2 linked regions of the Lewinella sp. 4G2 genome follow. Each later gene encodes a partner of the first gene's protein in a complex. Links are inferred from orthologs where the notes say so. Each region holds a gene or a part of one and is shown on either strand. Other genes may lie near its edges. The genes, in order: dnaB and dnaG.

Evidence for each region.
Region 2: the proteins of dnaB (region 1) and dnaG are in contact, whole or in part, in a crystal structure (PDB 2R6A), measured with the Geobacillus stearothermophilus proteins. The link is inferred for Lewinella sp. 4G2 from one-to-one orthologs. Residues at the interface, in WP_033016901.1 of Geobacillus stearothermophilus: Ser13, Glu15, Ala16, Gln18, Glu91, Leu92, Asp94, Ala95, Val96, Pro97, Thr98, Ala99, Ala100, Asn101, Tyr104, Tyr105, Ile108; in WP_049624496.1 of Geobacillus stearothermophilus: Lys456, Leu457, Leu458, Pro459, Ala460, Asn463, Ala464, Leu467, Leu535, Leu536, Ile537, Ala538, Gln544, Glu545, Asp548, Tyr549, His552.

Annotation. Positions count from the first base shown.
Region 1 is NZ_LVWJ02000014.1:834,469-851,626, reverse strand. The notes cover bases 12,648-15,537. They hold dnaB (replicative DNA helicase), read right to left. Parts: upstream 14,920-15,537; coding sequence 13,375-14,919; downstream 12,648-13,374. Other genes in these bases: A3850_RS04835 (S9 family peptidase), read left to right, coding at 15,098-15,537; A3850_RS04845 (class I SAM-dependent methyltransferase), read right to left, coding at 12,648-13,288. Outside these bases: A3850_RS04885 (gliding motility-associated C-terminal domain-containing protein), read right to left, coding at 1-2,610; A3850_RS04880 (polysaccharide deacetylase family protein), read right to left, coding at 2,764-3,447; gltX (glutamate--tRNA ligase), read left to right, coding at 3,815-5,344; A3850_RS04870 (MBL fold metallo-hydrolase), read right to left, coding at 5,410-6,054; A3850_RS04865 (GNAT family N-acetyltransferase), read right to left, coding at 6,132-6,596; A3850_RS20390 (hypothetical protein), read right to left, coding at 6,651-7,157; A3850_RS04860 (zinc-dependent metalloprotease), read right to left, coding at 7,248-9,089; A3850_RS04855 (trans-acting enoyl reductase family protein), read left to right, coding at 9,222-10,277; A3850_RS04850 (cystathionine beta-synthase), read right to left, coding at 10,410-12,254; more of A3850_RS04845, read right to left, coding at 12,332-12,647; more of A3850_RS04835, read left to right, coding at 15,538-17,158. UniProt on the Escherichia coli protein: The main replicative DNA helicase, it participates in initiation and elongation during chromosome replication. Travels ahead of the DNA replisome, separating dsDNA into templates for DNA synthesis.
Region 2 is NZ_LVWJ02000014.1:4,004,622-4,017,290, reverse strand. Bases 8,540-11,480 are described here. They hold dnaG (DNA primase), read left to right. Parts: upstream 8,540-8,891; coding sequence 8,892-11,069; downstream 11,070-11,480. Other genes in these bases: A3850_RS16435 (PLP-dependent aspartate aminotransferase family protein), read right to left, coding at 11,078-11,480. In the rest of the region: A3850_RS16475 (hypothetical protein), read left to right, coding at 22-987; A3850_RS16470 (lamin tail domain-containing protein), read left to right, coding at 1,044-1,772; A3850_RS16465 (DUF3293 domain-containing protein), read right to left, coding at 1,765-2,217; membrane protein insertase YidC, read left to right, coding at 2,320-4,209; A3850_RS16455 (DUF6438 domain-containing protein), read left to right, coding at 4,404-5,198; energy-dependent translational throttle protein EttA, read left to right, coding at 5,328-7,010; hemL (glutamate-1-semialdehyde 2,1-aminomutase), read left to right, coding at 7,116-8,438; more of A3850_RS16435, read right to left, coding at 11,481-12,250; A3850_RS16430 (hypothetical protein), read right to left, coding at 12,298-12,669. UniProt on the Escherichia coli protein: RNA polymerase that catalyzes the synthesis of short RNA molecules used as primers for DNA polymerase during DNA replication.

The sequences.
Region 1 (17,158 bases):
ACAGTTCCCCTCTAAGGCTACGACGCTGTAGTTTCCCGCCCGGGATGCAGTAAGCTCTTCCAGCGTTAAGACTGGAGTGGCGGTTTCGCGCCGGAACCCGTTAGGGCCAGACCAGAGGTAGCTGCTCGCACCTCCGATGGGGTTCGTGCGCAATTCAATGGACTCACCGAAACAGTAATCGTAGCGGGCATTATCAGTGGTAGGTTGGCCGGGAGCGAGGGGGGCAAAATCGAGTTCCAGGTCGAAACTTGCTTGTGGGGAACGGCAGCCCAGTGCGTTTTCCACCCTTAGGCGGTAGGTGCCGTTGGCCGCCGGGGTAGGGGTAGCGATGGTCAGGTTTGCATTCTCGCTGATGGTCCCATCCGGAGCCGTCCACTCATAACGATAGGCGCCAGGATTGAGCGTCGGCGTGACATCAGCAGACAAACTAACGACCTGACCGGGTTCCAGGCACTCGTTTCCGATGGCGGTAATGGCATTGATAGTGATGCCTGGGCGGACGGTTATGTCTACGGTAGTCTCATCCGTACAGCCGGCACCGTCCGTGACGGTCAGGTTATAGAGGCCGGTATTTTCCCGGGTTACGTTTTGGATGATGGGGGTACGGCCTACCTCGGAAAAACCTTCGGGGCCGGACCAGCGGTAAGTACCACCGGCTCCGACGTTAGTGGCAATCAGGCGAAGGTCATTGCCTTCGCAAACCGGATCGGGGGTAACCCGGGCGGCGGCCGTTACGCCGGGCAACAGGTTGATTCGTAGCGGGGGGCCCGGTTGGGACAGGCAGGTACCGTTCAAAAGCCTGACCGTCCAGCTTCCGGCCACGCTGGCATTCGCATTCTCAATGGTAATCGTCGGGCCAGCTGAGTTGATGAGTTGGCCGGAGGGGCCGGAGAATTCGTACCCGTCCGCGTTGGGGTTAGCGGCGGACAGTCGGAATGTGGTGCCCGGGCAAACCTCCACGGGTCCCTCGACGGCGGAAGGTGGAAGCGAGGGCAGTACGTCCAGCCTTACCGTTACGGGTTCACTCTGGCAGCGCTCGTCGGAAAAGGCTACTACGGTATACAGACCGGCATCGCCGGGTTGGGCGTTGCTGACAACCAGGTTCGCGCCGGCGAATTGGACGCCCGTGGGGCTTACCCACCGGTACGTCAGGGTGGGATCCCCTTGTGCCATCAGGATAATTTCTTCGTTCTGGCAAACGCTGGCCGTAGCCGTCGCCACGGAAATTACTGGCTGGGGCACGGCTTGCACGCTGACCAGATCGGAAGGAGCGCTGACGCAGCCATCCACTTCGGCCACGACGTAAAATGTGGCGGAGTTTGCATCAGCCGGTAATTCGGTGATCAGGAACCCCGTTTCGGTAGTGTCCAGTGGGGTAGCAGCGCTTGGCGTCCCCCGAAACCAGAGGTAGCGCACGTCACCAACGTAACTACTCGGCGAGGAGAGGGAAACGGCGTCTCCAAAACAAATCACTGTAGCCGGAACAGTTAGCGTCGGAGTGGTAGGGACATCACCAATTTGGACGTTCACCACATTGTCGGTCGTACAGCCGGTGAGTCCGCGGATTTCTACCCGGTAACCACCATCGGCATTCTGATTCACTTGGGGAAGCACTGGGTTTTCGTCGGTACTCAGGAGGTTGTTGAAGGGGCCGAACCAGCGGTAGGTGTAGAAGGATATGCCGCCGGAGGTTGCCGTCGGTGGGTTGGCGAACAGGCGCAGGGTATCCCCACCGCAGGTCATGTCACTCGCCGTGGGGTTGGGTACTTCCCCGATGACCGTAATCGTGGTAAAGCAGGTGTCGCGGTTACTGCTGCTGTCCGCAACCACCAAGCTTACGGGGAGGGTTTGGCCAATTTGCTCACAGGTGAGCGAAAGAATATTAGTTGAGAGGGTTTCGATACCGCAGTTGTCCGTACTGCCATCATTGAATAACTGTGGGTCCACCAGAGTTGGTCCGAGGCCGGAAGGGTCAATACTGATGCGGACGAGGCGACAGTTACTGAAGGGAGCGATCGTATCCGCTACCCGGATGGTTTGTATGCCGCTGCTTTCGTTCCCGCACTCGTCCGTCACGCGCCACGTGCGTCGGACGATCCGGCAATTATTGCAGGAGGGGTCCACGCTCGTCGTGTCGGCGTACCCCACAACTAGTGAATCGGTGGGGCTACAGTTATCGGAGAGGTCCGTCGGTATGCCGGTCAGTTCCGGAGTGGAAAGGGTTGTTGAACAACTGATCACGGTATCCTGCGGCAGCGCAAAAGAAGGAGCGATGGTATCCCGATAATCGATGGCCTGGGTATCCCGGGCCGTCCCAGCAACGTCGCTCACTACCCAGATCCGGAGGATGGTTCCCGAACAATCATCAGAAGTGACGCCGAAGGTATTGATGGCACCCACGTTGACCGTATCCAATAAAACGCCATCGCTGAGTAACACGACGGCGCGGAGGGAATCTGTCCCCGGCAAATCTTGCTGGCAGGCAACCATCGTATCCGCCGGGGCGGCATCCAAGAAGAAGGGAGTTACCTGACCGTAGGCACCGCCTGCGAACAACAGTAGGGCCAGCGTAAATGCGGTTTTGAACTGAGTAAGGATGATGGTGCGCAAGTTCTGGTGAGGAAATGTACCGGTAAATCTGCCCGATCGAAGGGGATGGGTATAAAGATAAGGCGCAAATTGACCTTTTGGTAAAGGCCTCAAATCAGGACGGCCACCCCAGATTTTCTGGAGTGGCCGTCTTCTTAAGCAATGGTTCGGGGCTTAGCTAGCCGTCCGTAACTGCGTGCCCGCAACAACTGGATCAGCGGCAGTTTGGGTAAGCAACTCCGGTGTGAGTGCCTCGAAGCGGTAACCGAGCGCTGCGTAATGGGCAAGAATGCGCGGCAGAATATTCCGCACGTTTTGCTCCGCCTTCAGGCTATCGTGGAAGAGAGCAATACTGCCGGGGCCGGCGTTACGGATAACGTTCTGGAAGCAGTCCTCCGGAGTGAGTTCGGGATCGAAATCGCCGGACAGCACATCCCACATCACGATCTCGTAGTGACGCTGCAGAAATTGTGCCTGGCTGGGCTTTAACCGACCGTAGGGCGGGCGGAAAAGAGAGCTCTTGATCTGAACGGCGCAGTGGCGTACGTCGTGGAAGTACGGCATATTATCACTCTGCCAACCATCCAGGTGGTGCATGGTGTGGTTACCAATCGTATGGCCGGCTTCCAGCGTTGCTTCCACGATCGCGGGGTACTTGCGGACATTATTGCCCACGCAGAAAAAGGTAGCCTTAGCGTTGAAGGCCGCTAACTGCTCCACGATCCAGGGTGTGATTTGTGGGATCGGGCCATCGTCAAAAGTGAGATAGATCGTAGGGGCATCCGTACTGGAAGTTACCTTCCAGTGAAAATTAGGGAGTAGCTTCTGAACGAGCCGTGGTGTTTTAACTAAATACATAACGTCGGTTTTTTCGAGAGAACGGTTGATGGATGTAAAACAGGTGTATAGAAAAGTCTATCACCTCCGCAATTGCGCAGGTGTAGTCGGTGTGTTGAGTGAAAGCTTAAATCTGGAGTTGTATACGGTGGCAGACCAAAAGACCACCGGAAGAAGGCTAGCGGCTCCGAAGGGAATCCCCCGGAAACGGAGAAGCACAATCGGGCCTATAACTATATCAGCTACATTTGCGGAACCTTACCTTGATAACTCGAAGTTATTTTAAAAAGTTCCCCTTCGCTGGTTGGTTAAATGAACGATCAGTCGGTCCGAAACGCTGCTTACCAAACATAATTTTTATACCCTTCCCATTTTTAATTACGATCCCATGAATCCCGTCCGCGTACGCTTTGCCCCGTCCCCCACCGGCCCCCTCCACATCGGTGGCCTGCGCACCGCCCTATACAACTACCTTTTCGCCCGCGCGAACGGTGGCAAATTCATCCTGCGCATTGAGGATACGGACCAAAAACGCTACGTAGAAGGCGCCGAACAGTACATCATCGATGCCCTGGCCTGGTGCGGGATCAGCCCCGACGAAGGGCCAGAAAAAGAGGGGAATTACGGTCCCTACCGACAGAGCGAAAGGCGGGAACTCTACGCAGCGCACGTCGAATACCTCCTACAAAAAGGGGAGGCTTATTACGCTTTCGATACGGAGGACGAGCTGGAAGCCCGCCGCGCCGCGGAAAAAGAAGCCGGTAACCACAACTTCCGCTACGGCGCCGCTACCCGGATGAGCATGCGCAACTCGCTCTCGCTGAGCACCGATGAAACGGAGGAGTTGCTCAAAAACAAATCGCCATACGTCGTTCGCTTCAAGATCGATCCGGGCCAGACGGTCACCTTTCAGGATGTCGTCCGCAACGAAGTATCCTTCCAAACCGATGAGCTGGGCGACCAGGTTTTGATGAAGGCCGACGGCCTGCCCACCTACCACCTCGCCAACATCGTGGATGACCACCTGATGAAGATCAGCCACGTCATCCGGGGGGAAGAATGGCTACCCAGCACCGCCCTCCACGTCCTGCTTTACCGGGCTTCGGACTGGTCCGCGCCTACTTTCGTACACCTCCCGCTACTCCTCAACCCTAACGGCAAAGGGAAACTCAGCAAGCGCAAAGGCGCCGACCTTGGCTTCCCCGTCTTCCCCCTCCGCTGGGATGACCACGTCAAAAAAGAACAATTCGCCGGTTTCCGGGAGGATGGATTCCTGCCGGAAGCCATGGTTAACTTCATCGCCTTCCTCGGCTGGAACCCGGGGACGGAGCAGGAAGTATTCAGCCTCGAAGAGCTAGCCCAATCTTTTACGCTGGACCGCATCAATAATTCCGGGGCCCGCTTCGACATCGAAAAGGCCAAATGGTACAATCAACAGTACCTCATCGCTACGTCAGACACGGAGTTGGCAACCATAGTACAGGAGCAATTCGCCACCAATGGCCACGAAATACCAGTGGAAAAGGCTACCGCAATTGCCGGCCTCCTCAAGGAGCGAATCCACCTCATCCCCGAATTCTACTTGGAGGGTAAGTACTTCGTGGAGCCCGTAACCGACTACGAGGAAAAGCCCATCCGCAAAAAGTGGAAGCCCGAACTCCGGGAAAAATTCAATGCGCTGGCGGACCAACTAAGTAATTCCTCCACCTGGACGGCAGATTGCATCAAGGAAGACGTTGTTGCCTTCATGAAGGCCAACGAGTTGGGCTTCGGCCAGGTGCTCCCCATTCTCCGCGTTGCCGTATCGGGTACCGTTCAGGGGCCGGATGCCTTCGGAATCCTGGAAGTCGTCGGCCAGGAGGAATCCGTTCGCCGCCTTCGCGTTGGGTACGATGCCTTTGATGCGATCAAGGGATAGTCCACGCCGTCTTATTCCTGGTGAAAAAACGCTGGCAATAGAGGCCGCTTAATTTGCTGGATTCCTTAGAAGAACGGATTCTCCCTTCGTTCCTCACCAATCGTGGTCGGTTCTCCGTGGCCGGGGTAGACGCGGACGTTGTCGTCCAGCACCAACAACTCCCGTTTAATGCTGCGCAACAGCGTTTTGTGGTCGCCGCCCGGCAGGTCCGTCCGGCCAATACTGCGGTGGAACAGGACGTCGCCGGCAATCACGTAGGCCTCGCCCCGGTTATAGAAGCAAATACTGCCCGGGGAGTGGCCGGGGCAAAACAGCACCTCAAAGCGTGCCTCGCCCAGTGAAATGACGTCGCCCTCCTGAATAAAGTGGTCCGCCGGTGGGGAGGCCGTCATTGGCGGCATACCGTACATACTCACTACGAGGGGTGCCGCTTCCAGGATAGGCGCCTCCAACTCGTGGATACCCAATTCGAGCCCGTATTTCTCTTTCACGAAGGCGTTGCCAAACACGTGGTCGAAATGGCAGTGGGTGTTGATCAGCTTGACCGGCTTCAGGTCTCGATCCTCGATCGCTTTACTCAACTCCTGCTCCTCCGCGTTACTGAAGCAACCGGGGTCGAAGATGATGGCCTCCCGAGTATCGTCGTCGTAAACGATATAAGTATTTTCCTGAACGGCATTGAAGGTCAGCGTGACGATGGAAGTTGGCATAGGGTAGAGGTTACGAGTTGGGTAGAAGTAAGTTGAAGTAGCGGTTATTGTTCCGAAAATGAGGTGCGGGAGATCGTCTACCGATTAAATACTCTTTCGTAGCACCAACTCTCCGTCACGCCCACGTACTGCCCGTAGTTGGGTATCCGGGAGAACCCGTTTTTCTTGTAGAGGGCGACGGCGTCCGGCATTTCGTGACCAGTTTCGAGGATCATTCTGCTGTAGCCGAGCTCACTGGCCCAACTTACCAACTCCTCCACGAGTTCGGAACCGATACCCCGGCCGCGGGCATCCGGTGAAACGTACATCCGTTTAAGTTCTACGGTCCCTGATTCATACTCTTTCAGCGAGCCGCAACCGACCGCTTGGTCTTCAAAGGAGACGATCACGACGTGCTTGATGTACTCCAGCCCATTGTAGAGATTGAAAAATTCCATTCGGTCGCCGTAGATGCCGTAAAGGTGTTCATCGAGTTCCTTGATGAGGGGTAGCAGCGCCGGGTCGGTAGAGTCCGTTCGGCGGAAGTCGGGGGAGGTGTTCATCGGTCTTCCCTGATTAAATAAATGGTAGGTATTAGCGTGGTAATGATCCGAAAATTATTGCCCACAACCAATCGGCGAGCCGTCGGGTAGACTTCCCACTGGTGGCAGGACCGTTTCTTCGGGGCTGCGCAGAAAATTATCGATGCGGCCCTTCAGGTAGACGTAGTTCTGGCTATCACTTTTTAGCTGAGTACTGATGCGGTGGAGTTCATTCATAGTCGCAACCCTAACCAGTTCCGCGGCGGAGGCATCCTTACTAACCCGCATCAGGGCCTCGACGATGCGCCGTTGGACCATCCGTGCAAGGGCCATCCCGTAAGCATCGGCCGTCTGCGTAGTCGGTTCATCGCCGGCCGCTTTCCAGGTATTGCTGAGGTAGGTGGCCAAATCAGGTACCTCCAGATCAGGGTAGAGCGCCCTTTGCTCCGCCAGCCGGGCCAGCCGGTGGGGATTGAGCATGAACTTCAGGGTGTTATCCACCGATAGCTCGGCCATGGCGAATACGTCCAAGCCGCCACCGTTCCGGCTCGTAAAGAGTTCCCGGTCACGGCCGTAGCCCATGGCGGGGGGTGGGATTAGCCGGTAGAGGTGCGCCGGCAACTTCAGGGTTTCCGGCTGCAGGGTGCCGAGGAGGCCGGCGATGGCGCGGCGCTACTCGTCGTCATTTACGGGTTTGATCCCCGAGGATTCGTAGCCGCCCACGGTTTCGTATTGGTAGTGGTAGCCGGCGATCTTTTTTGCGACGGCCTCCACCTGGTAGCGATGCATCAGGTAAACGGGCGTAAGCACTTTCTCCAGTTCGGAGACCGGCTGGCCCGGGGCGAGGTTATCGACACCCAGTTTGGCCAGGGCGTGTTCCCGTAGCTCCAGGAGCCGGACGAGTTCCTGGGTTGCGTCCACCCCGTTGTCCCAGAGGTGAGCGTTCGGCTGGCTGCTCCCCACCGGGCGGGCGTCGGCATCACTCAGGTAGAGGAGGCCCATGCGTTCGTTTTCTTCCAGAAGGGTGGCCAGGCCTTCCCGCTCCGCTTTGGCTCCGGCGAATTCCTGGTAGCCGTACTGGATGGTTCGTTTATCCCAGCTGCCAATTCCTACACCGTAGGCCTTGCTGAAATCAACTTCCCCATCCTTCAGCGTGACGTAGGGGTGGGGGTAATCCATCACCGAGCTTCTTCCGTTTACGGAGGCCGCGAAATTGTGCGCCAGGCCGATCGTGTGGCCAACTTCGTGAGCGCTCAGTTGCCGCAGGCGGGCGAGGGCCATTTCCTGTAGCCGGGGGTCGGGCGTTTCCCCTTCCGCGTAGGCGGGTACCAATCCTTGCGCCAGCAGGAAATCCTGCCGCACCCGCAGGCTACCCAGCAGGACGTGTCCTTTAATGATCTCACCGGTCCGGGGGTCAATCACGCTACTCCCGTAACTCCAACCCCGGGTGCTGCGGTGCACCCAGTTGATGACGTTGTACCGCACGTCCAGCGGGTCCGCGCCTTCCGGCAAGACTTCCACCCGAAAGGCATTTTTGTACCCCGCCGCCTCGAAGGCTTCGTTCCACCAGCGGGCCCCTTCCAGCAGGGCGGATTTCACGGGTTCGGGGGCACCCCGGTCGAGGTAGTAAACGATTGGTTCGACGGCTTCGCTCGTGGCGGCGGCAGGGTTCTTCTTCTCCAACCGGTGGCGGGTGATGAAGCGTTTACGCAGGGGTTGGTCGATCGGCGTGGCGTAATCCGCGTAGCTCATCTGAAAGTAGCCGGAGCGGGGGTCAAACTTTCGGGGTCGGTAATTATCGTCCGGCAATTCCACAAAACTGTGGTGCATCCGCAGCGAGAAGCTGTTTGGCGTGGCCGCGACGCTCCTTACCTGCCTGCCGGTAGCTTCTCCAGTAAAGGTGAGCGTGGCTTCAAATTCGCTGTTTTTGGGGAAGTTCTTCGTGCGGTCGCGGTACACGGCACTGCGGGAAGCATCCACTTTGAAGCTGCCCTGCTTCCCCCGTTTCAGATTTTGGATCACGCCGTGGGCGTCACTCAGCAACATCGGGGTGAGATCGATCAGGGCCCGGCCGCCAGTCATCGCTACGGCTTTAAAACCGAAGAGTACGGATTGGGCAAAGGCGTCGCGCACGCTGGCGACTTCGTCTTCGTTGTCGCTTACGGCGCGGTAATCCAGGTTGCGCTGCACGAGTAGAACCTTTGGCCCTACCCGCTGAAAACGCACCACGCGGTTGTCCCCCAGTTGGTTCCGGTCCAGGCCAATGTCGTTACTTCCCAGGCCGGCGGCGAGGCTGTTCACGTACAGGAAATCCTCGTCAAACCGGTCGATCTCCACGTACACTTTTCCTTCCGCATCGCTCCAGTAGGTCGTGAAGTAGCCTTCGGCCTTCTCCATTCCTGCCGTCACTTCCGCAATACTTTTAATGGCCTTATCCCCATTTTTTTGGGCGCTGACGCAGGTGCAAAGCAATAGGAAAAAACAGCTGATGAGGCAAATTCTGGGTAAGGACATAACACAAAGGTTCGGGATGAAAACTCAGCGGATTGGGAACGTCCCAAGGTACAAAGGAGCCCGCGGTAAACCGGTAGCTGCCCCCGCCAACTCGTTACCTTTATGGTCCCGGATAATTACTGATGACAAGCTATGAATGATTTCGTCCTCTACGGCGCCTACGGGTATACCGGTCGGCTGATTACCGAACGCGCCGCCGCCTACGGGTTACGGCCACTCCTTTGTGGACGGAATGAGGAAAAGCTAAAACCCCTCGCGGCAGAGAAGGGATTGGATTACCGCGCCGTCAGTTTGTCCGACACCTCTGCGCTCGAGGCACTCTTGGCGGATTACCCACTCGTCCTCCACGCCGCAGGCCCCTTCAGCCAGACGGCCGCACCGATGCTTGCTGCCTGCCTCGCCACCGGAACGCACTACCTGGACATTACGGGTGAGATCGACGTGTTCGCCCACGCCGCCAGCCTGAGTAATGCATTCGCCGAAGCCGGTTTGATGGCCATGCCGGGCGTCGGATTCGATGTCGTCCCCACCGACTGCATTGCCGCCTTCTGCCACCAGCAGCTTCCGGATGCCACGGAGTTGGTTCTTGCCTTCGCCTGGAAGGGTGGTAGCATCTCCCACGGCACGGCCCAAACGATGCTGGAAAGCCTTGGCCATCCCGGCAAGGTCCGCCGGAACGGTGAGATCCAGGACGTACCCGGCGCCTACAAAACCGAGACCTTTCCCTTCACCAAAGAGGACGAACTACGTGCCGTCACCATCCCCTGGGGAGATGTATTCACCGCTTACCATACGACCGGCATACCTAACGTGGAGACCTATTTCGCCGTCCCTACCTCTCAGATCCAACTCATGAAAATGGGGAATTACCTGGGGCCGTTACTCCGATCCTCATTCGTTAAGAACTTCCTCAAGAAACGGGTAGCCGACCGGCCCGCGGGCCCCGGATCGGAGCGTCGTGAACGCGCCGAAAGCTACGTCTACGGAAGGGCAACTAATGCAAAAGGCGAGACCTTCGCGGCGCGCCTCCGCACGATTGAGGGCTACACCCTGACGGCTGAAACGGCACTGATGATCACTAAACGCGTACTGGACGGCGACCTTCAGCCTGGCTACCAAACACCCGCCGGTTGCTACGGAGCGGACTTGATTCTGAAAGTCGAGGGGACGACCCGCGAAGTGCTGTAGCCCATCAGCAGTAAGGCTGATACACCAGTTTATGGGATAGTTTTATCCGTGGCGATATATCCTTTTTAATCCTCCATAACCCGGCACCTGCGTGAGCGCCCAAATGATATTAAAACAATTACCGGGTCAGCATCAAATGCTGTCTACGAAATCCTGAAAAACTTCTTGATGGCGGGCCAGATCGAGGTCCGGCGAGAGTGATACGCGGGCGATGTAGTCCTTATCCGCCTCCTTGGTCGTACCCTGGGTAGAGGTGGCCGGGATGGTCCAGTAACAACCCTTCAGCTGACCGTAACTGACGCAGTATTTTGATTCCTCTGGCAGCTCGGTGATCATCATTTTGATTAGGCGGTGGTTAAGGGCTCTTTTGTGGGCCTCCCGCTCGGCCGGCGTGGCGCCCTTGGTCGGTAGATCGAGCGAGAATACCGACGGCGTGAAGCCCCGCTCCGCCAACTCGGGGGAGACGAAATTGATCTTCGCCTCCGGGAGCACCCGGCCGATGAAATCGACAAAAGCGCGGGTGTTCCGGTAGGCCGCCTCGATGCGCTCGAGCATGGACGGAAATTGCTCGGCGAGAACCGCGTACTGCCCCGCCGTAGCCTCGTTGTCGCAGAGCAACAAGTGGCGTTCGATCTTAGTCATTAACGGCTCCGCCAGGGCATTGCCGACGCAGTAACCAGCCGTACAGCGGCCACCGCTGGGGAACTTCGAGCCACTCGCGTAGGCCACCGCCGGCACGGTGGAAAGCGTATCGTCCGGCCCCAAAAAGTGGACGTTGGGGCAAAAGGTCTGGTCCAGAATGAATACGGGCGGAATGGCGTCAGTACCCTTCGCCGTCTGACGCTTGGTGCTAAGCACCCATTTGAGGGCGGCCAGATCGGGCACCTCCACGCGGGGATTCGTGGGGATCTCGGCGATGATATAGGGGACGGCGTCCTCCGCCGCGAGTTGCTCCAGCGCCCGTTCGGTACTGTTGACCATGTCGTTATCGCCGTCCACGGGCAGGTCGACGATCGTGACGTTTTCCAGGCAAGCGGCGACGCGGCGGGCCTGGTCGTTCGTCCCCCCGTAACAGTTGGGCGGCACCACGAACCGAATTGGCTTACCGGGGTAGCGCGCGGCGGCATCGTCCACCAGCCCCATCATGATGGCGTACTGCACGGACAGGCCGCTGGAGCCGACGATTGGTTGAGTTTTGGTACCCGTCACTGCGGCGATGTCGGCGCGGACGGCCCTGCGATTCGCTTCGAGATTAAGCTGGGCGACGGGCTCGACGACGGGTAATCCAACCATCTTTTCCAATTCGCGCAGGCAGTTGGCCGGCGTCATGGCAATGGTTTCCCGCCGGCGCACGTGCTGGATATTGCTGATGTTGGCGCCGTGGTCTGGCCCGATGTAGAGTATGCTCCCGCTGTCTCCGTAGGACTGCACGAGGTAGTCCACCCATGCGGGAATTTCCGTCGCAGCCTCTTCAGTATCCGAACGGTAAAGCACCGTAGTGCCGGCAAACTCCGTGCTGGCAGCTAGTTCCGATGCAGCAACCAGTTCAAAGCTGTACCCATAGACTTCGCGGACGACTTCCGCAGAGAATTGATTGGGCAGGGCGGCCCCGTTTACGATCCGCGTAGCCCTGCCGTCCAGGGCGTTTTGCCGCAGGATGGCCAGTAGCGGCATCGTCCGCGAAGAGAAGCTGATGACGTGGGTGGCGGGAAGGGAGAATCGTTTGGCCAGCGCCCATTCCAACACGCACGACAGCGGATGGCCGAGGCGGATGTAGTCGTAAGCGGTTGGCAAATTCGTGAGGGCTACCCGGTCCACGCTATTAGCGGCGAAGTGTGCTTCGAAGGCTGCGGTAAACTCGGTTTTGGCCTGGCTTTCGTCGTAGATATTGAGCCGGTGGGTGGTCAGGTTGAGCCAGTCTGCGGGTAAGTTGTGGAGGACTTTCCGGAGGTAAGTATTCAGTTCGGGGGCGGGCATGGCAGGAGATTCAAATGGTGATGTTGCCAACACCTATCCGGCGAGTAAGTTAAAAGGGTAGCCTTCTCACGGAGCGGTTACGCTTCCTCGTCAGTTCGCACCAACAACCAACACCGGTGTGGCTTTCGTTTTCGGAAATCCGGCGGTACCGTTTGTCCGGTAATCTCTTTAACGGATGCGGCCCCCTTCAGGTAGTCCTCGGCTAGTTTAAACTTGCGGAAACTCGTCATGAAGTAAAGCCGGCCACCGGGCTTGAGGAGGGATAGCGAGCGGTTGATGAGGCCTACGTGGTCGCGTTGTACGTCTAGGCTGTCCCGCATTCGTTTGGAGTTGGAGAAGGTGGGTGGGTCCAGGATCACGATATCGTAATTGGGGTTGCGGTCCTTCTTCAGCCACTGCATGGCGTCCTCCTGGAGGAAGCGGTGGTTCCCCTTTTCCAATTCGTTGAGGGCGAGGTTCCTTTCCCCCCAGTCCAGGTAGGTTTTGGAGAGTTCCACTGAATCCACGCGCTTGGCACCCGCGGCCGCGGCGTAGATGGTGAAGGAACAGGTCCCGGCAAAGAGGTTGAGCACGACGGCGTTCTCCGTGGCCTGAACGTCCTTGGCGATCATCATCCGCGTCTGGCGGTGGTCCAGGAAAAGGCCGGTATCGAGGTAATCGGTGAGGTTGACGATGAAGCCGAGGCCATTTTCCGCCACCGTGAATTCGCGTTGGGCGACGGATAGTTTTTCGTACTGATCCGTCCCGGATTGCCGCTTGCGGAGTTTGAAGAAAACCTGGTCCCGGCCCACTTCCAGGGTTTCGGTGATGGCATCGCGGTAGGCGAGCTTGCGGTCCTGGAAGTCTGCGTCCGTCCATTCTTCCCCCCGGCGGTGGTAGATGGAGACGTAGAGTTGTTCGCCGTAGCGGTCCACGGTGATGGGGTACTCGTCCAGGTCCGCATCGTAGATCCGGTAGGCGTCGAGTTCCTGGCGGCGGGCCCATTTGCCGTGGTGGCGGGCCATTTTCTTGAGGCGGTTTTGGAAGGGGAGCATGGGGAGTTGCGAGTTACGAGTGGCAAGTAACGAGTAGCATGGCCTGAGTCTAGCAACTCGGTACTTGATACTCGAATCTCGCTACTTTAAAACGGTATATCCTCGTCCGTATTCATTCGCGAGGGGATGGTGGTGGAGCCGTAGGGCTGGCCGCCGGATTCGGGGGAGATGGCGCCGTCGGGCAGGAGGTTGAAATCGGGGTCTTCGAGGTCGGCGAAGCGGGCGAAGTCGTTGATGAAGGCCATGCGGATGTCCTTGGCTTCACCGTGGCGGTTCTTCCCGACGATGACGTTGGCGATACCGGCGTTGGAGTTACCCATTTCGTCTTCGTGGATGCCGTAGTATTCGGGGCGGTGGAGGAACATTACGATGTCTGCGTCCTGTTCGATGCTACCAGATTCGCGTAAGTCACTGAGCTGCGGGCGTTTATCTCCACCACGGCTCTCTACCGCCCGGCTGAGCTGAGACAGCGCAATCACCGGTACTTCCAATTCTTTGGCCAGGCCTTTGAGGGCACGGCTGATGCCGGAGACTTCCTGCTCCCGGTTCATGCCCTTGTTGCTTTCGCCGGCGCCGGACATAAGTTGGAGGTAATCGATGATGACCATATCGATACCCTTTTCCTGCTTGAGGCGGCGGCACTTGGCGCGGAGTTCGAATACGTTGATGCCCGGAGTGTCGTCGATGAAGATCGGGGCTTCACCGACGCGGGACATCGCCGCGGTGAGGCGGATCCACTCATCATCGTCGAACTTGCCGTTCCGCATTTTCTGGCCATTCACTTCTGCGTCCTGACTGAAGATCCGGCCGGCCAACTGGGTGGCGCTCATCTCCAGGCTGAAGATGGCCACGCCGCGTTTGTAGTCCACGGCCGCGTTGCGGGCCATACTCAGTACGAATGAGGTCTTACCCATCGCCGGGCGGGCGGCGATGATGATGAGGTCGGAGCCCTGGAGGCCGGAGGTCAGCCGGTCCAGCTCGGTGAAGCCGGTGGGCACCCCCGTCAGCCCATCCTCCTTCTCGCGGAGCATGGTGAGCTGGTCCATCAGTTTTTGGGCCAGCGTACCCATATCGGCCACCTGGCGGCCCATGTTCTTTTCGGTGATCTCGAAGACGTTACGGCCGGCCTGATCGAGGAGGTCGAGCACGTCAGTGCCTTCCTCGTAGGCTTCCTTGATCACCTCGGTGCTCGTACGGATCAACTCCCGCTGGATGAACTTTTCAACCACGATCCGGGCATGGAATTCGATGTTGGCGGAGCTCAACACTTTATTCGTCAACTGCGCCAGGTAGGCGGCGCCACCGGCGATCTCCGCTTCGCCCTCCTTTTTCAGGTTTTCGCGGACCATCAGAATATCGATCGGTAGGCTTTTCTCAAAGAGGCGGCGCATGGCCCGGTAAATGGCCTGGTGAGCCGGTTTGTAGAAAGCTTCCGGCGCCAGGATGTCGATCACTTTCGTCATCGCTTCCTTCTCGATGAGCAGGGCGGAGAGGATGGCTTCTTCTAAGTCCGTTGCCTGGGGGGGCAGCTTGCTGTATTCGGGTAAATTCGCCTCCGCTAACGTGTTGCGGTTGCTGTATTTAGAGCCCTTTGCCCCTTCTCTGCGATCGTAAGTCCTGTCCTTTGCCATAACCCCACAAAGTTACGGACTGGCCGTGTTGCACGGGCACAATACTTCAAACAAAATGTGGAGAATGGTGTGGAAAAACCTGTTGGTAAAATTGCAGACCTTCGGCACCCATCTCCATCCGTACAATACAACCATATTTACGGGCCGTTCCTTTACTATCCTGAACCAAACCGAGCCAATGCGCTACCTATCCCTTTTACTCGCCCTCTTCCTTTGCACCGGCGCCAGCGCCCAGACCAAGAACATCTCGCTGGAGGACATTTGGCAGAACTACATCTTCAGCGCCGACCGCGTCAGTGGGTTCAACTTTCTGGCCGACGGTAAGACTTACACCCGCCTCTCGAAAAACAAGATCCGGACCTACGACATCACCAGTGGAAAAGAGACCGGCGTGATCGTGGATGGCGCCGACCTTGAAGGCCAGGCCGGGTTCAGCGGCCGCATCGATAACTATTACCTGAGCGACGACGAAAAGCAACTCGTCATCAGTAGTGAATCGGAACAACTCTTCCGCCGCAGCAGCCAGAGTTTCTTCTACGTCTATGACGTGGACAGCAAAAAACTGACGGCCGTCTACCCCGAAAAGAAGCACCGACTGGCTTCGCTGGACCCCACCGGAAAACGCGTCGCTTTTGTGGTGGACAATAACATCTGGATCAAAAACCTGGACGGCGGTGAGCTCACGCAGGTCACCACCGACGGTGCCGTGAACGCCATCATCAACGGCGCGGCCGACTGGGTGTACGAAGAAGAATTTGCCTTCAGTTCCGCCATCCACTGGAGCCCCGACGGCAGCCACCTCGCTTACCTGAAATTCGACGAGAAGCAGGTACCCGAGTTCACCTACACGGACTTCCACAACGACATGTACCCCGAGTACAACACCTTCAAATACCCCAAAGTAGGGGAGGAGAACAGCACCGTTTCCCTCCACGCTTATAATGTCGGCACCGGCGCGACCAAAGACCTGATCACGGTAAATAAGGACAAACTCGACCGCTGGCACTACCTGCCCCGCGTGACGTGGACGACCCGCGGCGATCAGGTCGTCGCTCAAGTCATGAACCGCTACCAGAACCAAACTCAACTTCAACTTTTCGACCTGAAGACCGGCGAAGAAAAGACCATCCTGAAGGAAGCCAGTAAGTACTACATCGACGTGCATGATAACCTGACCTTCCTCGCGGACGGCAAGCAGTTCATCTGGACGAGCGAGATCGATGGTTACAACCACATCTACCTCCACGGTCTGAACAACGCCAAGGAGCAACAGCAGATCACCATGGGTAAGTGGGACGTGACGGACTTCTACGGCTTCCACGACGGCCAGGTCTACTTCCAGGCGGCCAAAAAGAACGCGTTGGGCCGGGAGGTGTACGTAAAGAGCCTCCGCGGCCGCGACCTGCCCCGTCCGTTGGCCGCTGAGCCAGGTACGAGCTCCGCCCAGTTCTCCAGCACCTACGATTACTTCGTGCTGAACCACCAGACCATCAACCAGCCCGCCGTAATCTCGGTGATGGACGGCAGCGGAGAATCCGTACGCCGGATCATCAGCAACGAGGACCTGCTGGCCAGAACTCAGGCCTACGGTTACCAACCCGTAGAATTCTTCGACTTCACCACCGAGGAGGGTACCACGCTGAATGGCTACATGATCAAGCCCGCCGGAATGGACGAAAGCGTGGAGCACCCGCTGCTCATGCACGTCTACGGCGGCCCCGGCAGCCAGCAGGTGCTGGATAACTGGCGCGGCGCCAACATGGCCTGGTTCCAGATGCTGGCCCAGCAGGGTTTCGTCGTGGCCGTCGTCGATAACCGCGGTACCGGCGCCCGGGGTGAGCTGATGAAAAAGCAAACCTACCTGACGCTCGGTAAGCAGGAAACAGAAGACCAGATCGCCGCCGCGAAGTACCTCGGTGGTCAGTCCTACATCGACGCGGATCGCATTGGCATCTTCGGCTGGTCCTACGGTGGCTTCATGGCCCTGCACTGCATCCTGCAGGGTAACGACACCTTCGCCGCGGCCATTTCCGTGGCGCCCGTCACCAATTGGAAGTGGTACGACACCATCTACACCGAGCGCTATATGCGTACCTACAAGGAGAACAAGGATGGCTACGACAAGAACAGCCCGATCCACTACGCCGACCGCCTCGAAGGCGACCTGCTGCTCGTGCACGGGATGGGGGATGACAACGTCCACTTCCAACACACCGCGGAGATGGCCAACGCCCTCATC
Region 2 (12,669 bases), 3.2 Mb from region 1 along the record:
ATCCCTAAACCATCTGACCCAATGCTGAAAACCGAACGTGCTACCTACCTTTTAAACGTAGTCTTCCTTGGGGGGCTATTGCTCCTCGTCATTAATGACCACCTGCTAAAGGAGGCCTTTGGCAACTCGATCACTGGCAAGCTATCCGATTTTGCGGGCGTTTTGATTCTACCTCTCTTCCTTAAATACCTGACGGGGTGGCGGACTTCTTCCCTTATTGCCTTCACCGTCATCTTCTTTGCCTGGTGGAAGTCCTCATTTTCCACACCGGCAATTGAGCTGTTCAACGCCTGGACGCCGCTCAACTACGGTAGGGTAGTGGATTACACTGACTTATATGCATTCACAATTCTTCCTCTTGCTGCCTGGGTGATGCAGCGGCCAGCTTACTTTCAATTTAAGCGAGTCGCCCGTAGTCTCCGGCCAGTGTTGACCTATGCGATCATGGGCGTAGCTTCCATTGCCTTTATCGCCACTTCAGTAGAAGAACCCTTCCCATTCGTTGGGCCCGTGGTGGATTGCTGTATCCAGGAGCCCATTGATACGACTATCGGAAACGGGTACGTGTACGTACCTACCGCCTTTAGTCCCAACGATGATGCCCGCAATGACGTCTTTCGGGTAATTACTGACGAGAACATTGCTGGTATCGACTCCATCCGAATCTACGCTAGCCAGGATAGCTTTCTCCTGTTTAGCGCAGACGGATTGACTACCATGACCGAGGAAAATGGATTTTCGGCATCGAATTTTACCGGAGGAGAGTCTTTCTCCGCTTTGGTTGATATATGGGTAACAGCTACGGACGGCACTAACGCCCGACTACGCAACCAACTTTGTGTCTTCTCCTGCCCGGAATTTTCTACGGATGACGAAGATTTCGACGGCCCCGGTTTTCTGGATCGCTGTACCTTTGGCAATCAGATCGACTCCTCCGGCAAGTTTGACGCTAGTATCAACTCGGAAGAGAGCTTCGATTGCTTTTGATTTCATACCCTAACTCCTGTTAATCCTGACTTTACCCTACTCCCAAAACCAGCACCATGAAAAGACTTTTATCCGCCTTAGCTACCGTTGGTCTCTGCTCAGCTCTGAGCGCGCAGCCAGCCGTTGCCATCAACGAATTCGTAGCCTCCAACGATGCCTCCGCCGCCGATGAGGCGGGTGAGTTCGACGATTGGATTGAGCTTTACAATAATACCAGCGCCGCCATCGACTTAACGGGCTACACCCTGTCCGACAACCCGGAGAATATCGCCAAATGGCAATTCCCGGATGGGACTACTATCGAAGCCAACGGCTACCTCATCGTCTGGGCGGACGAAGATGGCGATGAAGATCAAGGGCCACTCCACGCCAGTTTTAAACTTTCGGCAGGTGGGGAGACCCTCGCCCTCGGTGACCCAAACGGTAATGTGGTAGATAACGTGGAATTTGGCCAGCAGGAAACTGACGTCGCTTTCGCCCGCGTCCCCAACGGTACGGGTGAATTCCGCATGCAGGCACCTACCTTCAACGCGGACAACTCCTCGACCTCCGTCACCACCCTCGAAGAATTGGGCCTGCGGGCCTACCCGAATCCGGCAACGGAAACGCTTTTCTTACAAGCTGAGCGTCAGCTAGACCTGCCCGTTAAGTTGTATGACATGACTGGCCACATCCTGTTCGAGGGCGAGTTGCGCCGTGACTTACGTATCGACGTCTCCGGTTTTCCGGCGGGTAACTACGTGCTGCGCGTCGGCCGTACGGCCAAGCTGATCCAGGTCAGATAGGGGAGGGGAGCCGGCATTCGCACCAGAGCACGGCAGCTGCGTTTCCAGTCTTTCCGTAGAGGATGGCATTCTGTTGAAACTCCCGTCCGAGCTGGAGGGCGGTACCCAGGTCCACCCCTAATAGCATTAGGCCTACTTCCTCTGGCCAGGTGCCGGTCACGTCCACGGCGGCGGCGGGTACGGCGTCGATGGCTAGGTCCTTGATCCTATTTCTTAGCACCTGCGCCAGCGCCAAATTGTCCGCGCGGGATAGTTGGCGGTTGGAATAGGGATTGTAGGCCGTCAGAAAGGCATAGGACGAATAGCCGCGCGCGGCGATCCAATCCGTAAACGACGCGTTGGGGGAACCGGAACGCAGCCGGAAATTGTGGCAGACGTAGACGCTGGCACAATACTCGCGGTGCAATGCGGGGTGGAACGCAGGGGCGACGCCGGGAAGATGCATAGTTTGGCTTTCCGTACCTTTGCGGCCCGAATGGGCCACGCCCGGCGAGTAATTTGCCGCCGGTGCGCCCAAGATAACGGTTAAAGAAGTACGCTTATGGAGATGGACCGCAGTACCATCATCGGCTTGGTTTTGATTCTCGGCATTTTCGCCGTTTGGAACTTCGTCGTTGCTCCCAGCCAGGAAGAGATTGACGCCCAGCAACGCTACCAGGATAGCATCGCCGCCCTCAACGAAGCGGCGTTGATCGCCCCCGAGGAAGTAGCGCCGGCCTTCACCGCCGACGAGGTCAGCAGCATCGACGACAGCACCCGCCAGGCCCAGTTCGGCGCCACTTTTGGCCAGTTCGCCAGCAGCGCCGTGGGTACGGACGAGACCGTCACCCTGGAGAATGACCTGATGATCGTTACGCTCGCCACGAAGGGGGGCCACATCAAGCAGGTGGAATTGAAGGAGTACGCGAAGATCATTGAGGATGAGGAAGGCAACGAATCCAAGCTTCCCCTCTACCTGCTGGAAGATGAGCGCAACCGCTTTGAGTACACCCTGCCGGCCGTCGGCGTGGCGGGAGAAGGCATCAAGACCTCCGCGCTCTATTTCACCCCTGAAGTGAGCGGCAACACCATTTCCATGCGCGCCCGCACCAGTACAGGGGGCTACTTTGAACAACGTTACACCATTAAGGACGGCACTTACCTACTGGATTACGACGTACGAATGGAAGGCCTCGGCCAGGCGCTGAACACCCAGGGTGGGGCACTGACGCTACAGTGGGACAACTACTTCGATAAGATCGAGAAGAACAGCCAGTACGAAGCGAACTACTCTACGATGTACTTCAAGCCGATTGACGATGGCACGGATTACTGCTCCTGTACGAGCAGCGACACCGAAGAAGTCGAAGAGCAGCGCCTGAAGTGGATCGCCGGCTCCCAGCAATTCTTCACCTCCGCCCTCATCGCAAACGATGGTTTTGCCAAGGGCGCCGTGCTGGAAACGGAGACTTACGACGACGTGGATGTGGCGGAGAACCTCAAGAAGGTCTCGGCCCGCGTCCAGTTACCCGTTACCAACCCAAATTCCGATATCATCGGCATGCAGCTGTACGTCGGACCGAATGAATTTGACCGTCTGCGCGCTATCGGCCACGATCTAAGCGATGTGATTTCCTTTGGTCAGTCCATTTTCGGTGCCATCAACCGCTGGGTGATTCGGCCGCTCTTCCAGTTCCTGAGCAGCTTCATCGGCAATATGGGTATCGCAATCCTCGTACTGACCATACTGGTTAAACTACTGGTTTACCCGCTTACCTATAAGATGCTGGTTTCCAACGTAAAGATGCAGCTGCTAAAGCCGGAGCTGGAAAAGATGAAGGCCAAGCACAAGGACGACGCTCAGGCCCAGCAGATGGAGCAAATGAAGATGTACCAGGAGTACGGCGCGAGCCCGTTAGGAGGCTGTCTCCCGATGGTCTTACAGATGCCAATCTGGTTTGCCCTTTATCGCTTCTTCCCCGCCAGCATTGAGTTCCGCCAGGAGAATTTCCTGTGGGCAAATGACTTGAGTACGTACGACGTACTCACGAAGATCCCGGAATGGATCCCCTTCATGCAGGGCCACATCAGCCTATTTGCCGTACTCTGGGCGGTTACCACGGTCATCTACGCCTACTACAACAGTAAGCACATGGATTACTCCGCCCAGCCCATGATGAAGTACTTTCAGTACGTGATGCCGTTGCTCTTCCTCGGTTTCTTCAACAGCTTCGCGGCGGGCCTTACGGCTTACCTATTCTTCTCCAATACGTTCAACATCGCCCAGACCATCATCACGAAGAATTTCCTCATCGACCACGATAAGCTGAAGAAAAAGATGAACGCCAACAAGAAGAAGCCGAAGAAAAAGTCGGGCTTCAGCGCACGTCTGCAGGAAGCCTTGAAAGAGCAGCAGCGTCAAGCCGCAGAGGCGGAAGCGAAAAAGAAGAAGAAGTAATTAAGGACGTTAGATTTTAGATTGGTGCATGTCTAAAATCTATCTTCTAAAATCTAACGTCTCAAAAAGGCGCTGCCGCAGGTGCCAAGCCATTGGGCCGGGCAAGCGCAAACTTTAGGATTTCCTTGTACGCTGACGAAGTAACTTCTCCCTGTGGACGAACGTCTTACCCAATAGAATTAACTACATCAAGCATGCGATTTTTTCTTTTTGGTTTATTTGGTGCCTTAGTGTTGGTCAGTTCCTGTAGCCGCCAAAATAATAAGGTGGTGAACAATAATAATGCCGCCAGACCCGCCGCGGTGCGTCCATCCGTGGATCCAACCCCTCCGGCAACCACGCCGCCCCGTTTTGATGCGCCCCCGGCCCAAGCGGAGCGGGTGAAGATGGAACGTGATTCCATCATTGGTGCTCCCGCTCATTCGATCCCGGAACCAGTGGACGCAGCGGACCAGCTACGAGAGATCATGGCCAGTGACAGACAACCACGTCGCGAGGCTGCACCCCAGACTAACGCCACCCCTGATCGGGAAGCCCAGCGCCGGGCAATCATTGAGCAACAGCAAAAGATGTTGCGCTCAAAAGACTTGGCTAAAATGATCGACGATGACCAACTGATATTCAGTATCACGAAGACACCCTGCCGGGGTAAGTGCGAAGAGTATCGCCTCGACGTCTTTGAAAATGGCATCCTCCGGCTCGATGGCCGCGAGAATACTAAACTGCGCGGCACTTTCTACACGGAACCGATGGGATTCAAATTTGCCCGCCTGGTGGAAGGCTTTGAAGAACTTATGGCCATGCAACCCCAAGAGTTCTACCCAAATGCAGACGACGGCCCTGCGGATGCCACCACTACCGTTTTGACCTACTTTGATGACAAGGGCAAGGAGCGGGAAATCACCGTTTGGTACGGCGAACCCATCCAGTTCAAGGACTTGATGGAAGAAGTCCAGATCATGCTCGACGAAGAGCGCTGGGAGAAGTAATACCTGCTACTTTATCGGGGCGCCCGCATTGCTGATACCAGTAGTGCGGGCGTCCTGGTTTTGTTGACATTCGCCCAACCAAGACGGCTTCATTTTGGCTTACCTTCGCCGGCCAGAAATAGTAATAAAATGGCCGATCACAAGATCATCTTTTCCATGGAACGGGTCTCAAAGACCTTTCCCGGAGCGAATAAAAAAGTCCTCAACAATATCTGGTTGAGCTTCTACTACGGAGCGAAAATTGGCGTCCTCGGCTTGAACGGTTCCGGTAAGTCGACGCTGCTGAAGATCATTGCGGGAGTAGACAAAAACTTCCAGGGGAACGTCGTATTTGACGGCGACTACAAAATTGGTTACCTCCAACAGGAGCCAGAACTAGACCCCGAAAAAACCGTCCGCGAAGTTGTAGAGGAAGGCGTTCAGGAAACCGTCGACCTGATGAAGGAGTACGACGCCGTGAACCTCAAGTTCGCCGAACCCATGAGCGATGACGAGATGAATAAACTCATCGAGCGCCAGGGTGAACTGATGGAGGAGTTGGAGAACCGAAATGCCTGGGAACTCGACAACCGCCTCAACACGGCCATGGATGCCCTCCGCTGCCCACCCGACGACGCCAAGGTGAGCGTCCTCTCCGGTGGTGAACGCCGCCGGGTTGCCCTCGCCCGCTTACTACTCAGCAACCCGGACGTCCTGCTGCTGGACGAACCGACGAACCACCTTGACGCGGAGTCCGTGCACTGGCTGGAGCAATACTTACAGAGCTTCCCGGGAACGGTCATCGCCGTGACGCACGACCGTTACTTCCTGGACAACGTCGCTGGCTGGATCCTTGAACTAGACCGTGGCGAAGGCATCCCGTGGGAAGGCAACTACTCCAGCTGGTTGGAGCAAAAGGAAGCCCGCCTCGCCCAGGAAGAAAAGACCGAGAGCAACCGCCGCAAGACCCTCAAGCGGGAATTGGAATGGATAAAAATGGCGCCGAAAGCCCGCCAGTCCAAGGGGAAGGCCCGCCTCAACGCTTATGACAAACTCGCCGGCGAAGAGGGCCGCGAAAGGGAAAAGAACCTGGAGATCTACATTCCACCCGGTCCCCGTCTTGGTGACAAAGTGGTAGAAGTTCAGAACCTCTCCAAAGGCTTTGGGGACCGCGTACTCTTTGAGAATGCCACCTTCTCCATCCCCCGTAACGCGATTGTCGGTATCCTGGGGCCCAACGGCGTGGGTAAGTCTACCTTCTTCCGTCTCCTAGTAAAAGAGCACGAACCCGATGCCGGCACTGTGGACGTTGGCCAAACCGTCAAGATCAGCTACGTAGACCAGAGCCACGAAGAATTACAGGATGGCAGTAAGACCATCTACGAGATCGTCAGCAAGGGGCACGATATGATCGAAGTGGGTGGCAAATCCGTTAACGCTCGTGCTTACTTGAGTAAGTTCAACTTCGCGGGTGGCGACCAACAGAAAAAGGTTGGCGTCCTCTCCGGTGGGGAACGGAACCGCCTGCAGCTAGCCATGACCCTGCGGGAAGGTGGTAACGTACTTCTGCTGGATGAGCCGACGAACGATATCGACATCAATACCCTCCGCGCCCTTGAGGACGCGCTAGACAGTTTTGCGGGTTGTGTCCTCGTAATCAGTCACGACCGTTGGTTTATCGATCGTTTGGCTACCCATATTCTTTCGTTCGAAGATGAGGGAGAGATCCAGTTCTTTGAGGGTAACTACAGCCAGTACGAAGCGGCCAAAAAGGCTCGCCTTGGTGACGTTACACCGAAGCGCCCCCGCTTCAAAAACGTGATCAACCGCTAATCGGGAAGTACTTCCTGACCTGAGCTAACGTGGCTTTTGCCACCAGCCGTTACCCCGATTGATGCCAGTGCTTTGGCCTGAGTATTGTCCCTAAATGAGATTTGTATGTCCAGTGAAGTCCGCTACGAACAACGTATCCCCCGCGAGAAATCCGCCGCCCTTTTTGCGGAAGCCCAAACCTACTTCCCCGGTGGGGTGAATAGCCCGGTGCGCGCTTTCCGTAGCGTCAGTGGCCCGCCTCTCTTCATTGAGGAAGGTAAGGGTAGCCGCATGACTGATGTGGACGGCAACGAATTCATCGACTTTTGCTGTTCCTGGGGCCCACTCATTCACGGCCACGCCAACGAGTACATCGAAGAAAAGGTGATGGCGACCGTACGGAAGGGGACCAGTTTCGGTACCCCAAACGAGATGGGAAATCGCCTTGGTAAACTCATCCTGGATAATCACCCCTACATCGAAAGCCTACGCTTCGTCAGCTCCGGTACCGAAGCGGTGATGTCCGCAATCCGCCTGGCGCGGGGGGTGACGGGGAAGAATAAGATCCTCAAGTTTGATGGGTGTTACCACGGCCACGTGGACAGTCTTTTGGTAAAGGCGGGTTCTGGCCTGGCTACTTTTGGGACCAGCTCCAGCGCCGGGGTGCCCGAGTCCGTAGCCGCCGATACCCTCATCCTGCCCCTCAATGATCGGGACCTGCTGGAAAAGACCTTGAGTGAGCACGCTGATGACATTGCGTGTATCATCGTTGAGCCCGTGCCCGCCAATAACGGGCTGTTGATTCAGGATCCCTCCTGGCTGAAGTGTTTACGGATCAAGGCCTACAAACACGGCGTTCTCCTGATATTCGATGAGGTGATTTCTGGCTTCCGGGTGGGTTTCACCGGCGCGGCGGGTTACTACGACGTTCAGCCGGACATCATCACCTTTGGCAAAGTGATCGGGGGAGGCTTCCCCGTCGGCGCCTACGCCGGATCAAAGGCCATTATGGACCACATCGCTCCGGTTGGTCCCGTTTACCAGGCGGGCACATTGAGCGCCAATCCGGTAGCTATGGCGGCTGGCTTAGCAGCGCTGGAGTTGTGTCTGACGGAAGGCTTCTACGAGGTGCAGGCCAAGAAGACCCACGCTTTCGCTACGGCGATTGAGGGCTACGCACGGGATAAAGGGTACCCCCTCCACGTTCCCCACATCGGCTCTATTTTCTGGCTGGCTTTCGGCACGGAGCGCATTACCCGCTCGGACCAGATCGACCCCGCTAACATGGAGTACTTTAAGATGATTCACCACGAGTTATTGCAGACTGGCGTCTACCTCGGCCCCAGTGGCTACGAAGTTGGTTTCGTGTCAGGCGCTCACTCCGTCGCGGATCTGGAGGAAGCACTAGGTAAGATCAAGCGGGCGATGGACGTAGCGTTCAGCGGATAGTCGGCTGAAAATTTGCCTCTTTGTCTATGACTTTCGAGGCATTCTCTCGGCTCCCGACGTCCACGTCGGGCTATTCTTCGCCCGGGGTCAAAGACTTCGACTATAATTTGCACTCTTTCCGGTTTTGTTCTTCTCTACTGTTTGTAGCTCTAAAAAAACTGCCCCGGTCATCGAGTTAACGATGCCGGGACAGTCCACACACTATGAGAACACCCATTAAATCTTGCCGGAAACAAATTGATATGAAGCTTCCGTCTAAGCAGTTTCGGGAAGAATAGAAAGCTTTCCCTACTGCTGTTGCTTAAGAGACGCTTAAACCAGGCAAAAGTGTCTACGGCTAAGCGTTAAATAACGTTAAGGTGCTCCAAAACCCTGGTAAACACTAGGTTTCAAGTCGGGGAAGGTCACCTAAATGACGCTACCCGGACACCCGATTTTCGTATATTTGAAACAATGATCAAAGAGGATAGCGTACGGGAAGTCATCGAGATGGCCCGCGTGGAAGACATCGTTGGCGACTACGTAAATCTGCGTCGCCGGGGCCAGAACATGATCGGTCTGTGTCCCTTCCATAATGAGAAAACGCCGAGCTTTAACGTCAACCCAGCCAGAAACATCTACAAGTGTTTTGGCTGCGGCGAGGGTGGGGACCCCGTCAAATTTCTGATGACGCTGGAGCAACTCAGCTTCCCCGAAGCCATTAGGAAAATCGCCGCCCGCTACAACTTCAAACTGGAAGAAGTTGAAGTCAGCGAGGAGGTAAAGGAGGAGCGCCGGGAAAAGGAAAGCCTACTGCTTGTCAACGAATTCGCACGGCAGTTCTACGAGGACCAACTCTATAATACGGACGAGGGCAAGAGCGTCGGGCTCAGCTATTTCAAGAGCCGGGGCTTCCGTAAGGACGTCATGCAAAAGTTTGGGCTCGGTTACGCACCCTTCAAAAGGGATGCCCTTTTCAAAGCCGCAACGGCGGCTGGGTATAAGCCCGAGCAGCTCGACAAACTGGGGCTCATCCGCAACAAGAAGGATTTCTTCTTTGACCGGGTGATGTTCACCATCCACAACCTTCAGGGGAAGCCGATTGCCTTTGCCGGGCGCATCCTGAAGACGAACGTCAAGGCGCCCAAGTACGTCAACAGCCCGGAAACGGAGGTCTACCATAAGTCGGACGTCCTCTACGGGATCTACCAGGCGCGGCAGTCGATTCGTAAGTTGGACAACGTGTATATGGTGGAGGGTTACACCGACGTCATCAGCCTGCACCAGCACGGGGTGACCAACGTCGTAGCGACCTCCGGCACCAGCCTTACCCCGGGGCAGGCTCGTCTGGTTAAGCGACAAACGGAGAACGTCACCCTCCTCTACGACGGAGACAAGGCGGGAATCAAAGCTGCCCTCCGCGGGGTGGACGTACTACTCATTGAAGGGCTGAACGTCCGCGTAGTCATCCTCCCCGACGGGGAAGATCCCGATAGCTACATGCAGAAGGTAGGGACGACGGCCTTCGAAAAATTTCTGGTCGATTCCCGACGGGACTTCCTGTTCTTTAAATCCGATCTCCTGCTGGAAGAGGCGGGGGATGACGTCGCCGCGCGGAGCGAAGCGATCCGGTCCAGCATCTCCACGCTGGCTTTGGTGGACGATCCCCTCAAGCGGCAGGGCTACGTCCAGCAATTCTCCGGCCGCCTGGGGTTGGAGGAGTCCTTACTCATCAACCTCGTCAATACCGCCGTGGCTGAGCGACGGGAAAAGGCAAAACGGGATGCGGAACGCGAAGCGCGGCGTCGCCAGCGTGGCCCCGTTGGTCAACGGCCGGCCCGTCGGCAAAAGGAAGGGTACGATCATGCGCCCTTCCCCGGTACTCCACCCCCTAACTCCGCACCCGCGGCAGCGCCCCCGCCGAAGGCCGATAGCAGTGACGAGAATTGGGCCGGAATGGAGGACATGGGCTGGGCCGGTGGTGGCGAAGAAGATGGCTGGGGTGGCCCGCCGGACGCCTACTTTGGCCCGGAACCTGGATTTGGCCCTGACCCCGGACCGGCACCCAGCGAGGATTCCCTCGACCGGGTCGGTAGCCCACTAATTCTGACGGGGGAAACCTACCAGGAGCTCGACCTCGCCCGCCTGCTGATCCGCCACGGAAGCAGCCATTACGACGAAGAGCAACACCTAAGCGTCGGTACTTTTCTGACCAGAAATATCGCCGACCTCCTCAATGATTTTGATGCCCCCATCGCGCGCAAGGTCGTGCTGATGGTGATGGAAGTTTCCGCCAATGAGCTGGCCCCGCCACCAGAATTTTTCCTGAACCACGAGGACGAAAAGATCCGTCAACTCGCCATTGAGGCGACTACCAAAAAGTATTCCATGAGCCCGAACTGGCGGGAAAAGTACGACGTCATCCTGCGCCAAAAATTACCCGAGGACAACCAGCGGGCCTACGCGGATAATTTCCTACGCATCTTCCGGATGGAAAAGATCGATCGTAAGTGCCGGGAAAACATTGCGAAAATCAAAGAACTGGATCGCGCCGGAGACGAAGACGGGCTGATCCTACACCTTAAGGTGCAGCAGCAGTTGGACCAGATGCGCAAAGAATTGGCGGCGGAGCTGGGAACGGTGATCCTGTAGATTTTAGGCTAAGGCTGCAAGCCAAGTAGCAAATCCGTTTTAAGATCATCGACGTGCTCGAGGCCGACGCTCATTCTGACGAGGCCATCGCTGATGCCAACGCTGGCCCTTTCCTCCGGCGTCAGCTTCGAATGTGTCGTCGTAGCCGGGTGGGTGAGGATGGTTCGGGTATCACCGAGATTGGAACTACGGGTACAGATTTCGACCCGATTAAGCAGCGCATTGGCCGCCTCAATTCCGCCGGCCAATTCAAAAGTGACGATGCCGCCGCCAGCTGTCATTTGCCGTCGGGCTAGTTCGTACTGTGGGTGGCTGGGTAGGTAGGGGTAGTGGACCGCCTTGACCATCGGCAGATCCGTCAACCATTCGGCCAGTTTGAGGGCAGAGGCGCAGTGCGCGGCCAGGCGAACGTGGAGGGTTTCGAGACTTTTGGAAATTACCCAAGCATTGAAGGGCGACATGGCCGGACCAGTGTGGCGACAAAAGAAGGTCACCTTTTCCATCACCTCCTCCGTGCCGACGAGTAGACCGCCAAGGACGCGCCCCTGCCCGTCCATCCACTTTGTTGCGGAGTGGGTCACGAGGTCCGCCCCGTAGTCCGCTGGCCGCTGAATGATAGAGGTGGCGAAGCAATTGTCTACTACGAACAGTAGATCGTTGTCCTTGCTGAATTTACCCGCTGCTTTCAGGTCAACCAGCTTCAACCCCGGATTGGAAGGGGTTTCGGTGAGGAACATCACGGTCTCCGGGCGGAGAGCAGCCGACCAGGTCTCCGGGTTTTCCGGGTCTACGTAGGTGAACCTAACTCCCCACTTGGGCAGGATCGAAGTCAAAATCTGGTGGGTGCTTCCAAACAATGCGCGCGTAGCGATGATGTGGTCTCCCTGTTGCACGAGGGCGGCAATACTGGCAAAAACCGCCGCCATGCCGGAGCCAGTAGCGAACCCCGCTGGCAGCCCTTCGAGCGCGCACACTTTAGCTACGAGCTCGTCCACGCTGGGGTTGTTGTACCGAGAATAGATGATGCCGTCGCCCTCTCCCCGGAAGGAAGCGGCCATGGATTCCGCGGAATCGAAGGTAAAACTGCTGGTCAAAAACAGGGGAGCGGAGTGCTCACGAAAGCCCGTTTTTTCCATCTGGCCACGGATGGCCTGGGTCTGCGGATGTAATTTCTTCGGCATGGGCCAAAGGTACCGAATCCGGCCGGAGCGGGGTGGAAGAAGCGCCCCTACAAATCGGTGTATTTCCCGAGGTGTACGACCCGGTCATCCGCGTATACGACGTAAACTTCCAAGTCGCTCGTCCAGGCGATGGCCTCCGCAGCGGGGTCGTCGGGTAGGCCGAAGTAGTCGCGCAGTTGCTTCCAGTTGTTGTAGCCTTCTACGCCGGCAAACTTTAGCGGGCTCAGTACTTTCCCGGAGGGCCGTACCAGCTCTATCCCTTCCTTCGTGTGGCCTTCCAGCAAGGGGATGAAGCGGCGTTCGCCAACGATGGGCTCAACCCGAGAAATCCTGGAGTAGGCGAATGGCGTGACCACGGCTTCTTCATCCAGGTTAAAAAGGGCGAGCTCGGGTGCCGCTCCCTGGCGAACATTGAGGAT